DNA from 4 places in the Citrobacter freundii complex sp. 2025EL-00176 genome. Region 4 is predicted to be linked to each of the others. Evidence: predicted binding sites of a transcription regulator. Region 4 holds the regulator's gene; each other region holds the start of a gene.

The links. Region 4 encodes CRP, which controls carbon source genes, mostly activating them, when cyclic AMP is high. Its sites were predicted from a motif close to ATGTGANNNNNNTCACAT; they were not measured.
Region 1: the regulator CRP is predicted to act here: its motif matches at 3,280-3,297, upstream of ACVXHP_RS06640 (arabinose ABC transporter substrate-binding protein).
Region 2: the regulator CRP is predicted to act here: its motif matches at 904-921, upstream of deoC (deoxyribose-phosphate aldolase).
Region 3: the regulator CRP is predicted to act here: its motif matches at 1,044-1,061, upstream of uxuA (mannonate dehydratase).

What each region holds. Positions count from the first base shown of each region.
Region 1 is NZ_JBRYHT010000001.1:1,355,685-1,360,982, forward strand. Features, by position in the region: gene araH (L-arabinose ABC transporter permease AraH) at 1-484, opposite strand, end outside; gene araG (arabinose ABC transporter ATP-binding protein AraG) at 499-2,013, opposite strand; gene ACVXHP_RS06640 (arabinose ABC transporter substrate-binding protein) at 2,146-3,135, opposite strand; gene ACVXHP_RS06645 (DJ-1/PfpI family protein) at 3,454-4,011, opposite strand; gene ACVXHP_RS06650 (non-heme ferritin-like protein) at 4,565-5,068, shown strand; gene ACVXHP_RS06655 (DUF2766 family protein) at 5,206-5,298, opposite strand, start outside.
Region 2 is NZ_JBRYHT010000006.1:9,431-14,728, forward strand. Features, by position in the region: gene ACVXHP_RS13415 (YjjI family glycine radical enzyme) at 1-791, opposite strand, end outside; gene deoC (deoxyribose-phosphate aldolase) at 1,053-1,832, shown strand; gene deoA (thymidine phosphorylase) at 1,940-3,262, shown strand; gene deoB (phosphopentomutase) at 3,314-4,537, shown strand; gene deoD (purine-nucleoside phosphorylase) at 4,733-5,298, shown strand, end outside.
Region 3 is NZ_JBRYHT010000002.1:311,400-316,697, reverse strand. Features, by position in the region: gene ACVXHP_RS08590 (mannitol dehydrogenase family protein) at 1-954, opposite strand, end outside; gene uxuA (mannonate dehydratase) at 1,157-2,347, shown strand; gene pdxR (MocR-like pyridoxine biosynthesis transcription factor PdxR) at 2,393-3,865, opposite strand; gene torC (pentaheme c-type cytochrome TorC) at 4,030-5,163, shown strand; gene torA (trimethylamine-N-oxide reductase TorA) at 5,173-5,298, shown strand, end outside.
Region 4 is NZ_JBRYHT010000008.1:63,526-68,823, reverse strand. Features, by position in the region: gene ACVXHP_RS16095 (YccS/YhfK family putative transporter) at 30-2,117, opposite strand; gene crp (cAMP-activated global transcriptional regulator CRP) at 2,169-2,801, opposite strand; gene ACVXHP_RS16085 (OsmC family protein) at 3,110-3,514, shown strand; gene ACVXHP_RS16080 (phosphoribulokinase) at 3,613-4,482, opposite strand; gene ACVXHP_RS16075 (YheU family protein) at 4,536-4,754, opposite strand; partial or broken gene ACVXHP_RS16070 (hydrolase) at 4,751-5,298, opposite strand, start outside.

The DNA.
Region 1 (5,298 bases), on a different contig from region 4:
ATCGCTCGTCTTCAATCCCGACCGCCTTGCCGTCAGAGATAATGTAGGCCAGACCGCGGACAATCTGCATTGTCGCCAGCGTGGTGATCAGGGCATTGATTTTTAGCCGTGCAATCACAAACCCATTCACCAGACCGCATAAAATCCCCAGCAACAGACCAGCAGCGACGCCAATCCACAGGCTCTCGGTCATGTTGATGACCACGGCCGTGGTGACCCCGGCACAGGCAATGACCGACGCGACGGACAGGTCAAAGTCGCCGGATGCCAGGCAAAAGAGCATTCCACATGCGACCATACCCGACATAGATACCGCCAGCCCCAGCCCCTTCATGTTGATGAAGGAGGCAAAGTTTGGCACGAAGATGGCACACACCAGGAACAGCACGGCGAACACCACCAGCATCCCGTATTGATCCCAAATGCGGCCAAGATTTAGCGCCGACTTCGCAGCACCTGAACCCGATGTAGAAACGGAAGACATCATACTCTCCTTATTCAGGCCACAGCCTGGCTGACTTTAGGCATGGCAAGGCTCAACGCCTGGCGTTCATCCGCCTGTTCATGAAGTAACTCACCGGCAATCTCGCCTTCCCTCATCACTACGATACGATCGGCGACACCGAGAACCTCTGGCAGATCACTGGATGCAAACAGCACGGCCACGCCGCGCGCCGCAAGAGCATAAATCACATTATAAATTTCATGCTTGGCGCCCACATCAATGCCGCGGGTAGGTTCATCCAGCAAAATCACTTTCATCTCTTCCGATAACCACCGGCCAAGAATAGCCTTCTGTTGATTACCGCCTGAGAGGTTCATGATCAGTTGCTCTGCCCCCGGTGTTTTGATGTTGAGCGAACGAATATGATGATCGGCATTGGTTTCTTCCCAGCCGTTATTGATCACGCATCCCCCCAATACATGTTTACGACGGGCGCTAATGTTGATGTTGTTGCGCACCGAATGAACCGGAATAATCCCTTCGGCTTTGCGATCCTCCGGGCACAGCATCATCCCCGCTTCAATGGCGTGGCTCGGTTTGCGGATATCAATTGGCTGTTCATCAATAAACACCTGGCCTGCGGTGATACGCGTGCCGCCAAACAACCCTTTCATTAACTCGCTACGTCCAGCGCCCACCAGCCCAAACAGTCCGACGATTTCACCGCTACGCACCGATAAACTGATCGGCGTGCGCACGCCGGGGGCTTTGACCTCATGCAAACGCAGACGCTCTGCGCCATAAGTCCTGGATTTCCAGCCATAAATATCACCCAGGTCACGCCCCACCATCGCCTGCACCAGCGCGTCGTGATCGACCTGCTGCATGTCCGTAAACGTTTTAACGTAATGCCCATCTTTAAATACGGTAATGGCATCGCTAAGGGCAAAAATCTCTTCCATACGGTGCGAGACATACAGAATGATGCGCCCTTCATTGCGCAGTTCACGGATAACGCGAAACAGATTCTCAATCTCGCGTGCCGACAGGGAACTGGTCGGTTCATCAAAAGCGATAATTTTGGCGTTACGCGCCAACGCTTTTGCAATCTCCACCATCTGCCATTGACCAATGGAAAGGTATTTCAATGGCGTATCGGGATCGATATCCATGCCCAGATGCTTAAGCTGTAGCCCCGCTTCATAGTTCAGCAGCGAGCGGTTCACAATGCCGCCTTTATGCGGCAGTTGCCCTAAATAGATATTTTCGGCAACGGTCATCTCCGGGACGAGATGCAGTTCCTGGTAAATAATGGCGACACCGGCGTTCAACGCGGTTGTGGTATCCGCAAACGAAACTTCTTGTCCGCGGATCGCCAGGGATCCCGTCGTTGGCGCATAGTTACCGCTGAGAATTTTTAACAGTGTTGATTTTCCGGCGCCATTTTCGCCCATCAGCGCATGCACCTGACCGGCATAGCAATCGAAACTGATATCCGTAAGCGCTTTAACGCCGGGGAACGTTTTGCCAATGCCGCGAAATGAGAGATACGGGGTAGACTGTTGCATAACGTCTCCGTGATTCAGGATTTTACCGGCCTGGAAAACCGCCGGACGTAGGCCCGGTACGCGCAGCGCCACCGGGCATTGCGCCGGATGGCAGCTTCGCCTTATCCGGCCTACAACATCGCAGCATTTCTGTTACTTACCGCCTAAACCTTTCTTCGCCAGTTCTTCTTTAAAGTTATCGCGGGTAATCAGCACCACATCCGTCACTTCAGTAAATGCCGGTGGCTCTGCACCTTTCGTCACCCAGTTGTAGAGCATTTGGCTTGATTTATAGCCGTGAACGTCCGGGCTTGGTAGTAATGAACCGTAGAACCCGGTCGCTTCGCCTTTGGACAGTTCACTCACCGCGTCAACGCCGTTAATACCGATACCAATCACGTTTGGCGCTTTAAAGCCCTGACCTTCGGTCGCACGCACGCCGCCCAGTACGGTGTTGTCGTTCATGCCGACAATCAACCAATGTTTAACTTCAGGATGCTGAACAAGCATGGAGTTGGCGGCGTCGAATGCGCCGGGGATATCATTCGATTTGGTTGGAACCTGGTAGATCTGTTTTTCCGGGAAGCCCGCAGCTTTAAGCGCTTCCATTGAACCTGATGTACGGCGACGCGCGGTATCCAGTTCGTTCGCAGTAATGGCCATTACGGCGGTGGATTTCACATCCCAGCCGCGCTTTTGCATCTCCTTGTACAGCTCCTGGCCCTGGCGTTCACCAATTTTTGTTGCCGCCATCATTACCAGCGGCACGGTGTCCATCGGTTTCCCTTTCGCGTTGGCAAACTGGTCATCGACGGCAATGACTTTCATATCGTAGCCGCGCGCCTTCGCCATAATCGCAGGCCCGAGTTTGGGATCCGGCGTACAAATCACAAACCCTTTCGCGCCGCTGGCAGCCAGGCTGTCAATCGCGTTAAGGGTTTTCTCACCATCCGGGACGGCGATTTTAATTACCTCGAAACCAAGGTCTTTACCGGCCTTATCGGCAAATTTCCATTCCGTCTGGAACCAGGGTTCTTCAGGTTGTTTGACCAGGAAACCGAGCTTCATGGACTCAGCAATAGCGGATTGTGACATAATGGCAGCCAGACCGATGGCAGCCAGCGCTTTAGTGAATTTGTGCATGGTTAACTCCAGCTTTAACGTTCTTTTATGTAGGGTAAAATCAGACGATTATTTGTAATTCGGACGTAAAACAAGGCATTACCTTTTATTGATAAGATCAATGCCAGTGCTGAGGGTATTTTTAGCGGGAAATTGATTCTCCATAAGAGAGCGGCATCACACCACAGAATTACAGTAATTGCGTACATAAATTCAGCGAGAAATGACATAAAAAAACGCGACTTTGACAACGAAGAAAAAGAGAAATAGCAGATTAGTCCATAACATCAGTCAGCAAATCCTTGTCCCCGAATGCTGAAGCATTCGGGAGAACAATGTTTACCATCGGTAGTAAATGTGGTCGGCGTGATCGCGAACCGGAATATCATCTCCTAACAGGCGCGCCGAAAGCGTAAACGCAAAATCAAAAATATGTCCTAATCCTTTGCCGCTAATAAGATTGCCATCCTCGACAACGGGCGCATCGATATATTCCCCATCCGTGACGTTTTGCCACAAATCTCCCGAACACACGTAGCGACGCCCCTTCAGCAGACCGTTGCCACCCAGCACACGCGCAGCCGCCGAACACACCGGACAAATAAGTTTTCCCGTCTCATCATGACGGGCGACAAACTGGATGACTGCCTCACTGGCGGCAAGATTAACGCTACCCTGCGGTCCTCCTGGCAACACGACGGCATCGTAGAGATGCGCCTGACGCGCGGCCAACGTGCTGTCCGTCACCATCGGCACGTCATGATAGCTCACCACCGCCCGTGACTCAGCGCAGGCCAGCGTTTCGACTTTGATATTCAGGCGACGCAGAATATCAATAGTCACTATCGCTTCCGCCTCTTCAAAACCGGGCGCCAGCAGCACAGCAACCTTTTTCATATGTCACTCCTCGCTTTATCCACATACACCAAACGATCAATGCAGAATCGTACAGGCCATTAAAGTTATTAATTCCGGCAAAAATGATCTGGCGCAAAAAATTAGCCACCTGCTAATTTTCATTCACCCCACCAGTCGTGAAATTCCTCAAACCACGGTGGAGATAACCATTAAGGACAAGACGATAACTTATTGTTAAATTTAATTTTGTGATATGAAACACCATTTCATTATAGAATGATAAATTTAATTCCATACATAACAATAGATTACATTCAGCCAACCTATATTAGGAAATACCTGCATTAGGAATATTGCTATAACAATGTGTAAAAAAACATAAATAGGCAGATTTAAGGATTTTCTTATGCCTGGTCACGCGCTATGCTGATTCTCGATCGGAAGCGAATATAATTCGTGATCACTAAAGGACCGGCGGAACGGATTTATTCTGCTAACAGTTTTAATTGTACGTAGATGTGAAGTGCGGCGGCAGCCCGTTGCACTGACGTGAGTAACGTACATTCTCCTTTCTGGAAATAAGGATATTGATATGGCTGCAGTTGGAATTGTTCATAAACTCAACACACAAATGAATCTTGAGTTCTACGCATCGAATCTTTACCTGCACCTTAGCGAATGGTGCTACGAACATAGCCTGACAGGCACCGCAACGTTCCTACGCACCCAGGCGCAGGGTAACGTGACTCAAATGATGCGTATGTTTAATTTTATGAAAAGCGCCGGGGCTAACCCTATCGTCAAGGCCATCGATGTTCCGGGCGATGAACTGACTTCCCTTGAAGAACTGTTTCAGAAAACAGTGGATGAGTACCAACAGCGTTCGAGTAAGCTATCGCGCTTAGCCAATGAAGCAGAAGCATTGAACGATGAACCAACCGTTGATTTTCTCCACGATCTGGAAAAAGAGCAGCAGCAGGATGGCGTGCTGTTACAAACTATTCTTGATGAAGTCCGCAGCGCGAAACGCGCGGGACTGTGCATGGCGCAAACCGATAAGCATCTGCTGAACGTCGTCAACTACCAACATCACTAATCTTCAATTTTCATAACGCTCGCCGGATAGTCATGCCAAGCATCGTATCCGGCTCGCGCTACATTGTCTCTACACGCGCGTCTCTCATTCTCAGAGACGCAAAAAAACCTTTCTAAAACCTGAAACAACGGTTTATTTTAGTGAGACTCATTCTGCGGCGTGAATTTCAACTCGATCAAGGCAACCGCTTTTTGGATTGCGCGCATAGTTACCGGATCGGCCCCCGCAGG
Region 2 (5,298 bases), on a different contig from region 4:
ACAGAGGTGCTGCGCTCTGCGATGGCTTTCAGATTGAGCCTGACCAGCGTGCTGCCGCCTCCGGCGAGCGGTAAAGAGTTGTAACAACTCACGACGCCATACTGACCTTTTGTGAAAATTTTATCATTTTCGGGGCCGTTGGATATGTGCGGCTTACTGCACTCGCAGATATTTTGCGCCACGTTGAGCAGCAGATCGTCAGGGGTAATTTGCGGATCATAAATGAATGTCAGATTAGGCGACACCTGCTTTAACTCTGCGTCGGCGCGTAAAATTGCACGGGTGACTGGCGTATCGGCGGGACCAATATTGGCATGCATAAACGCGTCTGGCAGGGTTCTGTCGAGATAACGCCAGAAACGTTTTATTCGAATATCGATCTCTTCTTGTGTTAGAATTCTAACATACGGTTGCAGCAGGGCGTCGAGCTGGCCGAGGTAGACCGGCATTGAGGTCACTGACGGAACATGGTGGTACAGGATGGTGAGCAAGGACAGTGCATCATCAAGGTCGCTGGCGCCTTCAAGCTCCAGCCATGAGGAACCATTGGCCAAGAAACGCGCGTAATCAGGCAGCACATAGCGCGGTTTGAATGGGGCATGACCTTCGTACATATCGCAGATCACCCCGTCATCCAGCGCCTGGCGGGCCTCAGCGGGCAGTTGCGGATAAGGCAGCGCGTTTTCAGCCTCCAGCGCCAGAAAGTGGCGTTTCTGCTCAGGACTGAGCGTTGGGCTGGTCACGATTTGTTGGCACCGCTGTTGCAGCGCGAATTCGCTTGAAGTAGGCATCGTTGGTTCCTTTATGTGCCGAAGGTATCGCGTCATTGTAGAAAGCAACAGCGCCCCAACCTTTGATCCGGATGCGCTTCATGCCACCCCATCGTGTCTGGAAAGGTGAATTATTTGAGGTAGATCTCATTAGAGTAATGCAAATCTGTATGTGGTTTTCATTAACTGTGATGTATATCGAAGTGTAATAGCGAGTGGATGTTAGAATACTAACAAACTCGCAAGGTGAAATTTTATACGGCGATGCCGTTGGAGAATGTTATGACCGATTTAACAGCAAGCAGCCTGCGTGCCCTGAAACTGATGGACCTGACCACCCTGAATGACGACGACACCAATGAAAAAGTGATCGCGCTGTGTCATCAGGCGAAGACCCCGGTTGGCAACACGGCAGCAATTTGCATCTATCCACGTTTCATTCCTATTGCGCGTAAGACTCTGAAAGAGCAGGGCACACCGGACATCCGTATTGCCACCGTCACCAACTTCCCGCAAGGCAATGACGACATTGAGATCGCGCTGGCTGAAACCCGCGCGGCGATTGCCTACGGTGCTGATGAAGTTGACGTGGTGTTCCCGTATCGTGCGCTGATCGCGGGTAACGAGCAGATCGGTTTTGATCTGGTTAAAGCCTGTAAAGACGCGTGTGCGGCGGCAAACGTGCTGCTGAAAGTGATCATCGAAACCGGTGAACTGAAAGAAGAAGCGCTGATTCGCAAAGCGTCAGAAATCTCCATCAAAGCCGGTGCGGATTTCATCAAAACGTCTACTGGTAAAGTACCGGTCAATGCGACCCCTGAAAGCGCTCGCATCATGATGGAAGTGATCCGTGATATGGGCGTTTCTAAAACCGTTGGTTTCAAACCGGCTGGCGGCGTGCGTACTGCAGAAGACGCGCAGCAGTTCCTGGCGATTGCTGACGAACTGTTTGGCGCCGACTGGGCAGATTCCCGCCATTACCGCTTTGGTGCATCCAGCCTGCTGGCGAGCCTGCTAAAAGCGCTTGGTCACGGCGACGGTAAGAGCGCAAGCAGCTACTAAGTTTGAATTGCCCATCGTAGGCCGGATAAGGCGTAAGCCGCCATCCGGCATCAATACGACTTGCCGGGAAGCGCACTGCTTACCCGGCCCATAATCGGGAGGTTAACGTGTTTCTCGCACAAGAAATTATTCGTAAAAAACGTGATGGTCATGCGCTGAGCGATGAAGAAATTCGTTTCTTTATCAATGGGATTCGCGACAACACCATCTCTGAAGGGCAAATCGCCGCCCTGGCGATGACCATTTTCTTCCACGATATGACAATGCCTGAGCGAGTTTCGCTGACCATGGCAATGCGTGATTCAGGAACCGTGCTGGACTGGAAAAGCCTGCAATTGAACGGCCCGATTGTGGATAAACACTCTACCGGCGGCGTGGGTGACGTAACGTCACTGATGTTAGGCCCGATGGTTGCTGCCTGTGGCGGCTATATTCCGATGATTTCCGGGCGCGGCCTGGGCCATACCGGCGGTACGCTCGATAAACTGGAAGCGATTCCTGGGTTTGATATCTTCCCGGACGACGCGCGTTTCCGTGAAATTATTAAAGACGTGGGTGTGGCGATTATTGGGCAAACCAGCTCGCTCGCACCGGCGGATAAACGTTTTTATGCCACCCGCGATATTACCGCGACGGTGGATTCTATCCCGCTGATTACCGGCTCTATCCTGGCGAAAAAGCTGGCCGAAGGTCTGGATGCGTTGGTGATGGATGTGAAAGTAGGCAGCGGCGCATTTATGCCGACCTATGAACTTTCTGAAGCCCTTGCCGAAGCGATTGTCGGCGTGGCGAACGGAGCGGGTGTACGTACCACCGCACTGTTAACCGATATGAACCAGGTGCTGGCTTCCAGCGCAGGTAACGCGGTAGAAGTCCGCGAGGCCGTCCAGTTCCTGACCGGTGAATACCGTAATCCACGTCTGTTAGACGTCACTATGGCGCTGTGCGTGGAAATGCTGATCTCCGGCAATCTGGCGAAAGATGACGCCGAAGCCCGCGCGAAATTGCAGGCGGTGCTGGACAACGGTAAAGCGGCGGAAATTTTTGGCCGTATGGTTGCGGCGCAGAAAGGCCCGACCGACTTCGTTGAAAACTATGCGAAGTATCTGCCGACGGCGATGCTCAGTAAAGCCGTCTATGCTGATACCGAAGGTTTCGTCAGCGCGATGGATACCCGTGCGCTGGGTATGGCAGTCGTTTCTATGGGCGGCGGACGCCGTCAGGCATCGGACACCATTGATTACAGCGTCGGCTTTAGTGACATGGCCCGTTTGGGCGACAGCGTAGACGGACAGCGTCCGCTGGCAGTGATCCACGCGAAAGATGAAGCCAGTTGGCAGGAAGCGGCGAAAGCGGTCAAAGCGGCAATCAGCCTTGACGATAAAGCGCCAGAAATTACACCGACAGTCTATCGTCGTATAACCGAATAACTGTATACTGATCTGATCGCTTTTTTGCGGCGCAGATGTATGGAGAACAAGATGAAACGTGCATTTATTATGGTGCTGGACTCCTTTGGTATTGGTGCGACTGAAGATGCGGATCGCTTTGGCGACGTAGGTTCAGACACTATGGGACACATTGCGGAAGCCTGTGCGAAAGGCGAAGCTGACAATGGTCGCAAAGGCCCACTGAATCTGCCTAACCTGACCCGTCTGGGCCTGGTGAAAGCTCACGAAGGTTCTACCGGTAAAATTGCTGCAGGTCAGGACGGTAACGCGGAAGTCATTGGCGCCTACGCCTGGGCGCATGAACTCTCTTCCGGGAAAGATACGCCGTCTGGCCACTGGGAAATCGCCGGTGTGCCGGTTCTGTTCGACTGGGGCTACTTCAGCGACCACGAAAACAGCTTCCCGCAGGAGCTGCTGGATAAGCTGGTAAAACGTGCCAACCTGCCGGGTTACCTCGGTAACTGCCACTCTTCCGGTACCGTGATTCTGGATCAACTGGGCGAAGAACATATGAAAACCGGGAAGCCGATTTTCTATACCTCCGCTGACTCCGTGTTCCAGATTGCCTGTCACGAAGAGACCTTTGGCCTGGATAAACTCTACGAGCTGTGCGAAATCGCCCGTGAAGAGCTGACCGAAGGGGGTTACAACATCGGTCGTGTTATCGCGCGTCCGTTTATCGGTGATAAAGCCGGTAACTTCCAGCGTACCGGTAACCGTCACGACCTGGCCGTTGAGCCGCCAGCGCCGACCGTGTTGCAGAAACTGGTAGACGAGAAAAAAGGCCAGGTTGTCTCTGTCGGTAAGATCGCGGACATTTACGCCAACTGCGGTATCACTAAAAAAGTGAAAGCGACCGGCCTGGATGCGCTGTTTGACGCCACCATCAAAGAGATGAAAGAAGCGGGCGATGAGACGATTGTCTTCACCAACTTCGTGGACTTCGACTCTTCCTGGGGCCACCGCCGCGACATCGCGGGCTATGCCGCAGGTCTGGAGCTGTTCGACCGCCGTCTGCCGGAGTTGATGGAGCTGGTGGGTGAAGATGACATTCTGATCCTCACCGCCGACCACGGCTGCGACCCGAGCTGGAGCGGTACCGACCATACCCGTGAGCACATTCCTGTGCTGATCTACGGTCCGAAAGTGAAACCGGGCTCTTTAGGTCACCGTGAAACCTTCGCGGATATCGGCCAGACGCTGGCGAGCTACTTCGGTACGTCGCCAATGGACTACGGCAAAAACATGCTGTAATGCCCGTTGTCTTTCGCGCTGTAGATGCGTTGACTTCATTCGCTCACCCCGGTCACATAGTTAATCTATGCTCCCGGGGATTCACGAATTCGTCGCCTTCCTACAACGCGAAATCCTTAGGGTATTTGAATAGGTTTTGTAGGCCTGATAAGGCGTAGCCGCCATCAGGCAATAACAACAAGATAAGGATAAAAGATGGCAACTCCACATATTAATGCAGAAATGGGTGATTTCGCTGACGTCGTATTGATGCCGGGCGACCCGCTGCGTGCAAAACATATTGCTGAAACTTTCCTCGAAGATGTTCGTGAAGTGAACAACGTTCGCGGCATGTTAGGTTTCACCGGGACTTACAAAGGCCGTAAGATCTCCGTGATGGGCCACGGTATGGGTATCCCGTCCTGCTCCATCTACACCAAAGAGCTGATCACCGATTTCGGCGTGAAGAAAATCATTCGCGTCGGCTCCTGTGGCGCTGTGCGCATGGACGTCAAACTGCGTGACGTGGTGATCGGCATGGGCGCCTGCACCGACTCCAAAGTGAACCGTATCCGTTTTAAAGATCATGACTTCGCGGCTATCGCTGACTTCGACATGGTACGTAACGCGGTTGATGCGGCAAAAGCGCTGGGCGTAGACGCGCGCGTGGGTAACCTGTTCTCCGCAGACCTGTTCTACTCTCCGGACGGCGAAATGTTCGACGTGATGGAAAAATACGGCGTACTGGGCGTGGAAATGGAAGCGGCGGGTATCTATGGCGT
Region 3 (5,298 bases), on a different contig from region 4:
CATGCAGTCGCTGATGTGCTGAAATCCGGCCAGATAGCCGAGATACGCGAGAAACGAATGGCTACCGTTCAGCATCCGCAGTTTCATTTGTTCCCACGGCAGAACGTCTTCAACCATTTGTACCCCAGCGGTTTCCCACTGCGGACGACCACACACAAAGTTGTCTTCAATCACCCACTGGATAAAGGGCTCGCAGCTGATTGCGCAGGGATCGGCCACCCCCAACTCGCGGGCGATTTCAGCCAGTGACTCTTCGGTGGCGGCAGGAACAATCCTGTCTACCATGGTACCCGGGAAGCTGACATGTTCCTGGATCCAGTGTGCCAGCTCAGGTGAGCGTTTCTCCGCCATTCCCAGTACGGCGTTTTTTACCACATGGCCATTGTCCGGGATATTATCGCAGGAGAGGACGGTAAAAGGCTGCAGCCCGCGTTCACGTCGACGGTGCAGCGCTTCAACAATAATGCCGGGTGCGGAGTGGGGCTCAGCCGGAGTCTGTAGATCATGAACAATGCGTGGATGAGAAAGATCCAGCGAGCCAGTTGCCGGATCGATGCAATAGCCTTTTTCCGTAATGGTTAACGAGACAATCGCCACCTGAGGTTCACAGAATTTTTCGATAATGGCCGCCAGCGAATCCAGCGTGGCATTCAGGCATTCTTTGACGGAGCCGATAACAATCGGCTGGTTACCATTTGCCCCTTTTTCTAACACGGTAAATAAATGATCCTGCTCGCGAAGCTGACTCATTAGCCGATCGCCGCTGAACAGACTTATCTCGCAAATTCCCCAGTCCCCACCCTGTGCATTCAGTACCCGATCGGTCAGTAATGCCTGATGGGCGCGGTGAAAAGCACCGAAACCAAAATGCACAATCCGCGTTTTTAATTGGTGGCGATCGTACTGTGGCATCATGACATTTTTCGCGAGCGGCACTGAGGCAATAGTTTTCATTCAATACACCTGATTAACCATTAATTAACAATGGCAGTATAAAGTTATATGACAGCAAATTGAATTGGTGTGCCTCATTTATCCGGGTAATGTGAGCTGGATCAACCAATCATCGCGGATTCGTTGATCCTCACCCAGATGCCTGTATGGTAGTCGTCATTCAGTGAGTCTAATTTGGTATAACAACTTGTGAGGTGAAACAATGGAACAAACCTGGCGTTGGTACGGACCTAACGATCCAGTATCGCTTGATGATGTGCGTCAGGCTGGCGCAACGGGTGTTGTGACCGCCTTGCACCACATTGCCAACGGTGAAGTATGGCCGGTAGAAGAGATTAAAAAGCGCCAGGCTATTCTGGCTGAAAAAGGGCTGACCTGGTCAGTGGTGGAAAGCATCCCTGTCCACGAAGATATCAAAACGCACTCTGGTCAGTACCAAACGTGGATTGCCAACTATCAGCAGAGTATCCGTAATCTGGCGACCTGTGGCATCGATACCGTGTGCTATAACTTCATGCCGATCCTCGACTGGACGCGTACTGACCTCGAATATCAGTTGCCGGACGGCTCCAAAGCGCTGCGTTTTGACCAGATTGCTTTTGCGGCCTTCGAACTTCACATTCTGCAACGCCCGGGAGCTGAAGCAGATTACACTCCGGAAGAACAACGCCAGGCGCTGGACTATTTCAATGCCATGAGCGAGGCCGATATTGAAAAACTGACGCGCAATATTATTGCAGGTCTGCCTGGTGCCGAAGAGGGATATACCCTGGATCAGTTCCGTGCGCGCCTCGCTGAATATGACGGCATTAGCAAAGACGATTTGCGCAATAATATGGCGGTATTCCTGCGGGCGATAGTTCCCGTGGCAGAAGAAGTCGGCGTGCGTCTGGCCGTGCATCCGGACGATCCGCCGCGTCCGATCCTTGGCCTGCCGCGCATCGTTTCGACCATCGAAGATATGCAGTGGCTGAAAGACACCGTCGACAGCATCAATAACGGTTTCACCATGTGCACCGGTTCCTACGGCGTACGCGCCGATAACGATCTGGTGAAGATGATTGAAACCTTTGGCGATCGTATTCACTTCACCCACCTGCGTTCAACTTGCCGTGAAGATAACCCGAAAACCTTCCACGAAGGTGCGCACCTGCAGGGCGATGTGGATATGGTATCGGTGGTGGCGGCGATTCTAAGCGAAGAGCAGCGTCGTAAAAAAGCGGGCGATCTGCGTCCAATCCCGATGCGTCCCGATCACGGGCACCAGATGCTTGATGATTTGCATAAGAAAACCAACCCGGGCTACTCGGCGATTGGTCGTCTGAAAGGACTGGCGGAAGTCCGTGGCGTTGAGCTGGCGCTGAAACAAACGCAGTTCCGCGATCTGCTGTAAGGCGAACAACAGGGATTGAGCAGCAGGCTCGATCCCTGTAATCCATTAAGGCTGCGATAGCGCCTGTTCCAGTACTGCCAGCACTCTTTTTATCTGCTGTATCTGCAATCCGCCAAAACCGAAAAACATGACTGCATCGCTGTTCTCTTCACGCCATGCGGCTTCTGAGCCATTCTCTATATCTGGCAACGTATCGAAACGAATCCCGGCCAGCAGGCAGCGTTGTTGCAGCCTGGCGATAGTTTCGGGGGACCTGGCAATACGTAAAGAGAGGTGCAGACCTGCCGTTGCGCCAGCGATTTTCCCTTCGGGAAACAGCGCGGATAGGCCGTCGCGTAATAGCGTTAGACGTGCCGCATAATTGCAGGCCAGCTTGCTGATATGCGTATAAAACACCTGATTTTGCATTAATTCGGCCAAAAATTGCTGCAACAACCACTGGCTCCCGTTGTTGTTGAGCGCTTTCATATTCTGTACGGCTGGAAGCAGTTCGTCAGGGCAAATCAGATAGCCAAGACGTCCTCCTGGTCCCAATGTTTTGGAAAATGTCCCCATATAGATAACCCGGTTGTGATAATCCATGGCTTTCAATGCGGGAAGGGGATTCTCTCCATAGGTAAAAACGGCATCGTAATCGTCTTCAATAATGTAAGCGCCGACGCGCTGCGCCCACGTCAATAATGCCTGACGCCGCTCCAGTGACAGGACGTTACCCAGCGGATACTGATGCGCTGGAGTGACATAACAAAGCTGGGTTGCATATTCCGGTAATTTATCTGTTTGCAGTCCGTGGTTATCGACGGCAATTGGCGTAATGTCTGCGCCGTAATAATTAAACAGATGCCATGCACCCGAATAACAAGGGGACTCGGTTACAATATGGCACTTTTTTTGCTGACTGAAAGCATGATGAGTAATAAAAATTTGACTGAGCAGTGATAGCCCTTCCTGAATCCCATTGGTAATAATGATGTTCTCTGCACGCGTATTAATACCGCGAGATAAATTAAGGTATCTGACCAATTGTTCACGTAGTGAAAATAATCCATTTGGTGAATGATATCGGGTGAATAATTGTTCCTTGAGGACGCTGGGGACGTTATTCCATTTTCGCCAGCTTGACCAGGGAAAAGCATTGGGATCGGGAACGCTCATTTGGCAATAGCACTCCCGGCCAGGCTCTGCATAAACATCGGTAGCGATCCCGGCCGCTTTAGGTTTCATCGGTGGGGAACCCTGCGCGACGGGCACGATTGCTGGTGTTGTGCGTACAGGTGTGGTGAAAATGACTTCGTAGCCGATACCTTGTCGACTCTTAATTAAGCCTGCGGCCGTGAGCTTGTCATAGGCCATCACGACCGTTATTTTGGCAACGTTCAATACCTGCGCCTGCTCGCGAATAGAGGGGAGTTTATCTCCACAAAGCAAATCACCGCGCTGAATGGCCTGGAAATAAAATTGAAATATCTGCAATTGCAGCGGGGTACGGCTTTCTCGATCGAGAGTCAGTGTTAGCATGAGAAATTCCTTATGTATATATACGCACTATATTACGAGCTTCTCTTCTTTACGCTTTGATGCACCTCATAGAGTAGATGCTGTTCCTATAACCTGCTTTCGCTGTCTCTATTTTTGATTTTTATTATCGCTTAGCGTGTCGCTATTAAAAAATGGAGGCAAGCATGTCGTGGATAAGAAAGAACGCACTGTGGTGCGCATTCGTCGGGGCAGTAGCAATGGCCCTGGCAATTTGGGGAACGTGGCAAGGCGTTCATTACACCAGTACCACCGAATTTTGTTTATCGTGTCACTCGATGCGCACATCAGGAGAGGAATATAAAACCAGCGTGCATTTTCGCAATGCTTCTGGCGTGCGTGCTGAGTGTAAGGATTGTCATATTCCGCCAGGGATCGTCCCGACGCTGGTTCGTAAAACGGAAGCCTTAAACGACCTCTACCACACCTTTATCTCTCCTTCGATTGATACCCCGGAAAAATTTGCCGCAAAACGAGCGGAATTGGCCCAGCGAGAGTGGGCGCGAATGAGCGCCAACAATTCAGCTGCATGTAAATCTTGCCACAGCTATGAGGCGATGGATCACGGCAAACAATCTGCGAATGCGGCAGCACAAATGACCGCGGCGGCGGCGAAAGACAGCAACTGTATTGATTGCCATAAAGGTATTGCCCATCACAAACCCGATATGAGCAGCGGTTTCCGCGATCGCTATAAGCAGTTGCAGCAGCAGGGAGCGTCTTTATCGAATGCGAGCACGCTGTTCTCGTTAAGCGAAAAAGCATTGACGGCAACGGCCGGAAGTCCCGCAGGTAAAGCGCTGTTATTTCCCGCCACCGAGGTCAAAGTGTTGCAAAAAGAGGGCAGCAACGTGCAGCTTGAACTGACGGGCTGGCGTGAAAGCAAAGGACGCGGGCGGGTGATAACCCAGTATATGGGTAAGCGCGTTTTTTCCGCCGTGCTGGATGACTCTCTGATGGCTAACGTCAAAGTGCTGCAAACTCAGGTTGATCCTGACTCACACCAGCAATGGCAGCAGGTGAGCGTGACCGCCTGGACCTCTGCCCAAGGGCTTATCAGCGATATTGCACCGATCTGGGAATATTCGGATCAAATGCTGCAATCCACCTGTAGCGCCTGTCATAGCACTCCTCCTACGACCCGATATACCGCCAACGGCTGGATCGCCGGATTGAAAGCGATGTCCACTTATTACCGACTGAATCCGGTGGAAGAACGTACGTTGTTGAAATACCTCCAGACCCATGCCAGCGATGTGTCTGAACCTCACAAAAATTAAGGAAAATGTATGGATATTCATGACTTTAACCCGTCTCGCCGCCGTTTTCTGACCGGTATGCTGGCGGTGGGCGCAGCCAGTACGCTGGCGCCGAATCCGCTGATCTCAAAAGTATGGGCGGCGGGAGAAAACCCC
Region 4 (5,298 bases):
GATAAGCGTAGCGCATCCGGCAGTCGATCTTAACCTTTCATATCCCGCAGTCGGCGGCTCAGCCAGATGCCGTGGTGTGGTCGTTGACGCCATGCGACCGACGAAATGGTGTGCATGGTGTTCAGATGACCCAATATCCTTTGCAGATGCTGCTCCAGGGTGCTTAACGGGCCGTGGGACAGCATCTCTGGCGCTTCGAGAATATTCACATCACCCGAGCTTCCCGGTCCGTCATACTCCAGCCGCTGCTGACAGCGCTGAAGCGCAATTTCGCAGGATTCCAGATACCGCTGTGCCAAATCCGGCGTCAGCATCGTATGTTCCCTTGCCAGCGTGGTCATCGCGTTGATGTGTTCAACGATGAACTGGCTGTGCGTGACCCACAGTTTCATATCCGCCAGATAGTGCGAGTTGAATCCTGGCTCCTGCATTGCCTGATTCAGTGAGTTAAACAGCGTGTTATGCGCCTGATTGACCCGCATGCGTTGATACGCCAGCGGCGTGGCCTGCGGATCGTTGCTGAGGATCAGGCGAATGGCCTCCTGATCGGCTTCTAACGCATCGTGGGCGTTCTTACGCAACAGGCCGCTCTGCCACTGCGGCCACAGCCAGAGCGTGCCGCCGAAGGCGATTAAGCAGCCAATCACCGTGTCGACAAACCGCGGCACGATAAATTGCTCTCCGTTCAGCGTCAGCAACTGCAGGGTGTATACCGCCGTAACCGTAAAGCCAACGGTGGCCCAGCCGTAGTTTTTGCGAATGATCAGATAGCTGCCTAACGTTATCAGCAACATGCCCGCCAGCGTGAAACCTTCCTGAATATGAAAGTGCAATGTGACGCCCGCAATCACCAGTCCGACGAGTGTACCCACCGAGCGATGCAAAATACGCACCCGGGTCGCCCCATAGCCATTTTGCGTGACGAACAGGATGGTCATCAAAATCCAGTAAGGTTTAGGCAGATGTAAGGCGCTGCCCATCAGGCTGGCGATACTCAGCATGACGCTAATGCGTCCAGCGTTACGCAGCGCCGGGGATTTCAACGACAGATAGTTTTTCAGCGCCGGGATCAACGGCAACCGCCGCTGTTTGTCCGCCATTAAATCACGGGCATACAGCGGGCGCTGGGTCCGTAGCACACGGGCAATACGGCTGAAGTGCCAGTAGCAAAACTGTCCTACCGGATTGTCCGGATGCTGGTTGGCGATTTTCTCCAGAGAGCCAATCTGCTTTTCCATGGAGAAACGGGTCGGCAAGCGGTGATACAAGATATCATCGGCCAGTACGCGCAGGCGGGCGGCAACGGTGCGCGCGTTCCAGCGAATCACCTGTTCCGCGTGGCTTCGCTCAACCAGTTTTTGCACCTCTTCCGGCTGATGCAGGCTCACCGAAATATGCTCCTGCAAATCGAGCGCTTCCTGAAAGGCACGCAACAGCCGTTTGTATTCATTATTGTGATGCGCCGACAGCATATGCATTTGCTGGTAGCACTGGGTAATCAGATCCACCGCTTTTTGTTGACGAACCAGCAACGGAGGCAGCGCTTTTTCTGGATCGGCATGCTGGGTCAGCAGACTGTACTTGGCCTCACAGTAATCGGCTAATTCGCGGTACAACAGGCTGAGCGATTCGCGCAGCGGCTGCTCACGCCACATCCAGAACCAGAACCAGTTGAACAGACCGTACCACAACGTACCCAGTGCATAGATCAGCAATGGCTCCCAGACGGGCATGTTCCCGGCAAGGCTTAGCGTGAAAATTGCCGCGATGAGTGAGGCTGGCAGCAGTCGCGCATGCAGCGGGCTTAGCTCGGCGGTTACGCCAAGAATCAGCGTCAGGCCGGTGAGGATGAGCGGCAGCGGTATAGCTTGCGCCAGCAGTAACTGCATGATCAGGCTGCAACCGGCAAACAGCGACGCGCCAATAACTAAACGTTTGAAAAAACGTTTATGCGGGGTATCAAGACCGGCAATATTGCAACAAGCAGGTACGAGGGAAAACAGAAGCCCCAGATGAAGCTGACCAATGATAAGACCGACAGCCACAGGTAAACACAGCACCAGGGTCTGTCGTAGTGCGTAGTTGATCTCGGGGTGATAAATCAGTCTTCGCCACATCGGAGCAAACAAAAATGGCGCGCTACCGGGTAGCGCGCCATTTCGACGGGATTAACGCGTGCCGTAAACGACAATGGTCTTACCGTGAGCGGAGATCAGGTTCTGATCTTCCAGCATCTTCAGAATACGACCAACGGTCTCACGGGAGCAGCCAACGATCTGGCCGATTTCCTGACGGGTGATTTTAATCTGCATACCGTCCGGGTGAGTCATCGCGTCAGGCTGTTTTGCCAGATTCAGCAGAGTCTGGGCAATACGACCGGTGACGTCGAGGAAGGCAAGGTTGCCTACTTTTTCAGACGTGACCTGCAGGCGACGAGCCATCTGAGAAGACAGGCGCATCAGAATATCCGGGTTGACCTGGATTAATTGGCGAAATTTTTTGTAGGAAATTTCAGCGACTTCACATGCGGTTTTGGCCCGTACCCAAGCGCTACGTTCCTGGCCTTCTTCAAAGAGGCCTAATTCACCAATAAAATCGCCCTGATTCAGATAAGAAAGGATCATTTCTTTCCCTTCTTCATCTTTGATCAGCACTGCCACTGAGCCTTTAACGATGTAATACAACGTTTCCGCTTTTTCACCCTGGTGAATCAGCGTGCTCTTCGATGGGTACTTATGAATATGGCAATGAGACAAGAACCATTCGAGAGTCGGGTCTGTTTGCGGTTTGCCAAGCACCATGCGCGGTTATCCTCTGTTATAAGCTGTCTCCAGAGCCAGAAAACGACGCTGCCTCTGGGTTTGCAAAAATGTGCTTCCCGCTACCTGGGAAGGGGGCTACTAAAAATAGACTGCAGCCTGTAATGTGATGTCCTCTGCATACATGCAGTACGTCAATGTATTACTGTAGCATCCTGACTGTTTTAGCATAGCTTTCGCCGTGTGTCTCCTGGTGTCTCGCTTCAGCATGACGCAGGTCGCCTTCCGTTGCGAGAATTGTTATGTACGCGTAATCTGTCAGGAAAATTGAAACATTGGAGTTACGAAATATGCAAGCGCGTGTAAAGTGGGTTGAGGGGTTAACCTTCCTCGGAGAGTCCGCCTCTGGCCACCAAATTTTGATGGACGGTAACTCCGGTGATAAAGCGCCGAGCCCGATGGAAATGGTATTAATGGCCGCGGGTGGTTGTAGCGCGATCGATGTGGTGTCGATCCTGCAAAAGGGACGTCAGGATGTGACCAACTGCGAAGTGAAACTCACCTCTGAGCGCCGTGAAGAAGCGCCGCGTTTGTTTACCCACATCAATCTGCATTTCATCGTCACCGGCCACGATCTGAAAGATGCGTCGGTCTCCCGTGCCGTCGATCTCTCGGCGGAAAAATATTGTTCTGTGGCATTGATGCTGGAAAAAGCGGTGAATATTACCCACTCCTATGAAGTGGTTGCTGCGTAACACATGACGCCGGATGGCGGCGTGGCCTTATCCGGCCTACAGAACGATACTGATTTGTAGGCCCGATAAGCGTAGCGCCATCGGGCACATCCCATACATCACTCTATCTTTTTGCCTTCCATCAGACGCTGGACCAGCGGCAGCATAATCAATTCCATCGCCAGACCCATTTTGCCGCCAGGCACGACTAATGTATTGATGTGGGAAATGAATGAGCCTTGCAGCATGGCCAGAAGCCACGGAAAGTCGATCCCTTCCAGATTGCGAAAATGAATCACCACAAAGCTTTCGTCCAGCGACGGAATACTCTTGGCTGCAAAAGGGTTTGAGGTATCGACGGTGGGCACGCGCTGAAAGTTAATGTGCGTACGGGAAAACTGCGGCGTGATGTAATTGATGTAATCGTCCATTGAGCGCACAACCGAGTCCATCACCGCTTCACGCGAGTGTCCACGCTCGCTGGTATCGCGGGTCAGCTTCTGGATCCATTCCAGGTTAACGATCGGCACCACGCCGACCAGAAGATCGACATGCCGGGCCACATTTTGCTGTGGAGTGACGACGCCGCCGTGTAGCCCTTCATAGAACAGGACATCCGTCGGTTCAGGCAATGGCTGCCAGGGGGTAAACGTCCCCGGAACCTGGTTCCACGGTACGGCTTCATCGTAGGTATGCAGATATTTGCGCGACTGACCTGTTCCCGTCTGGCCGTATTCAATGAAGGTTTGTTCCAGCAGACCAAAGTCATTGGCTTCAGGACCGAAATAGCTGATATGCCGCCCGGCATCGCGCGCTTTGCGAATCGCCATGTCCATTTCCGGACGGGTATAGCGATGAAAACTGTCACCTTCCACCTCGGCGGCGCGCAGATTTAACTGCGCGAAAATTTTACGAAACGCGAGGCTGGTGGTGGTGGTCCCCGCGCCGCTGGATCCTGTTACCGCAATCACCGGATGTTTGGCAGACATAACAACTCCATGAATTGGTTGATTTTTTATTATAGTCGGCCGTCGGCTACGGATTACTCGTGAATCTGCTTCCTCGGCATGATGTTGACCGTTTCATGCAGTTCGGACCACACCAGCACGGCTTCACCTGATTGTAGTTGGCGTTTGACGTCGGCGACTTTTTGTTCGAGCGAGCGTTCATGTTCACCATAATCGGTGCCTTCGCGCAAGACAAAGCTTTCAATCAGATTGTCCAGCGCGTCCGGGGAGATGTCTTGCCAGGGGATAATCATGATGACGCCTCCAGATACGTTGTCAGCCAGTCGGGAATTCTGGATTCCAGCCACATCTCAGGGCGGCGCAGCGTGCCGCCAATAAAGCCGACGTGTCCGCCGTGTTCAGTCAACTGATACTCCACCTGTGAGGGCAGGTTTTCCGGTTCAGGGATCACGTGATGATCCATAAACGGATCGTCCTTGGCATGGATAATCAGCGTCGGTTTGGCGATCTGATTAAGCAATGGCATGGCGCTACACTGGCGATAATAGTCTATAGCATCGGCAAAACCGTGGATTTTGGCGGTGATCAGATCGTCAAAATCACGAATGCGACGCAGGGATTTCAACTGGGTCAGACTCACCGGCAGCGAACCCGGGTAGGCCTGTAGCTTACGCGAGGCGTTAGCTTTCAACAGATTGAGCAGATAGCGCTGGTAGACGCGTGAGAACCCCTTCTCCATATGGTAACTACAGGCTTCCAGCACGAAAGGCGCAGAGACAATAACCGCTGCATCAATGGGAATGTCGTTGCCTTCTTTGGCCAGCAGGCAGGCCAGCA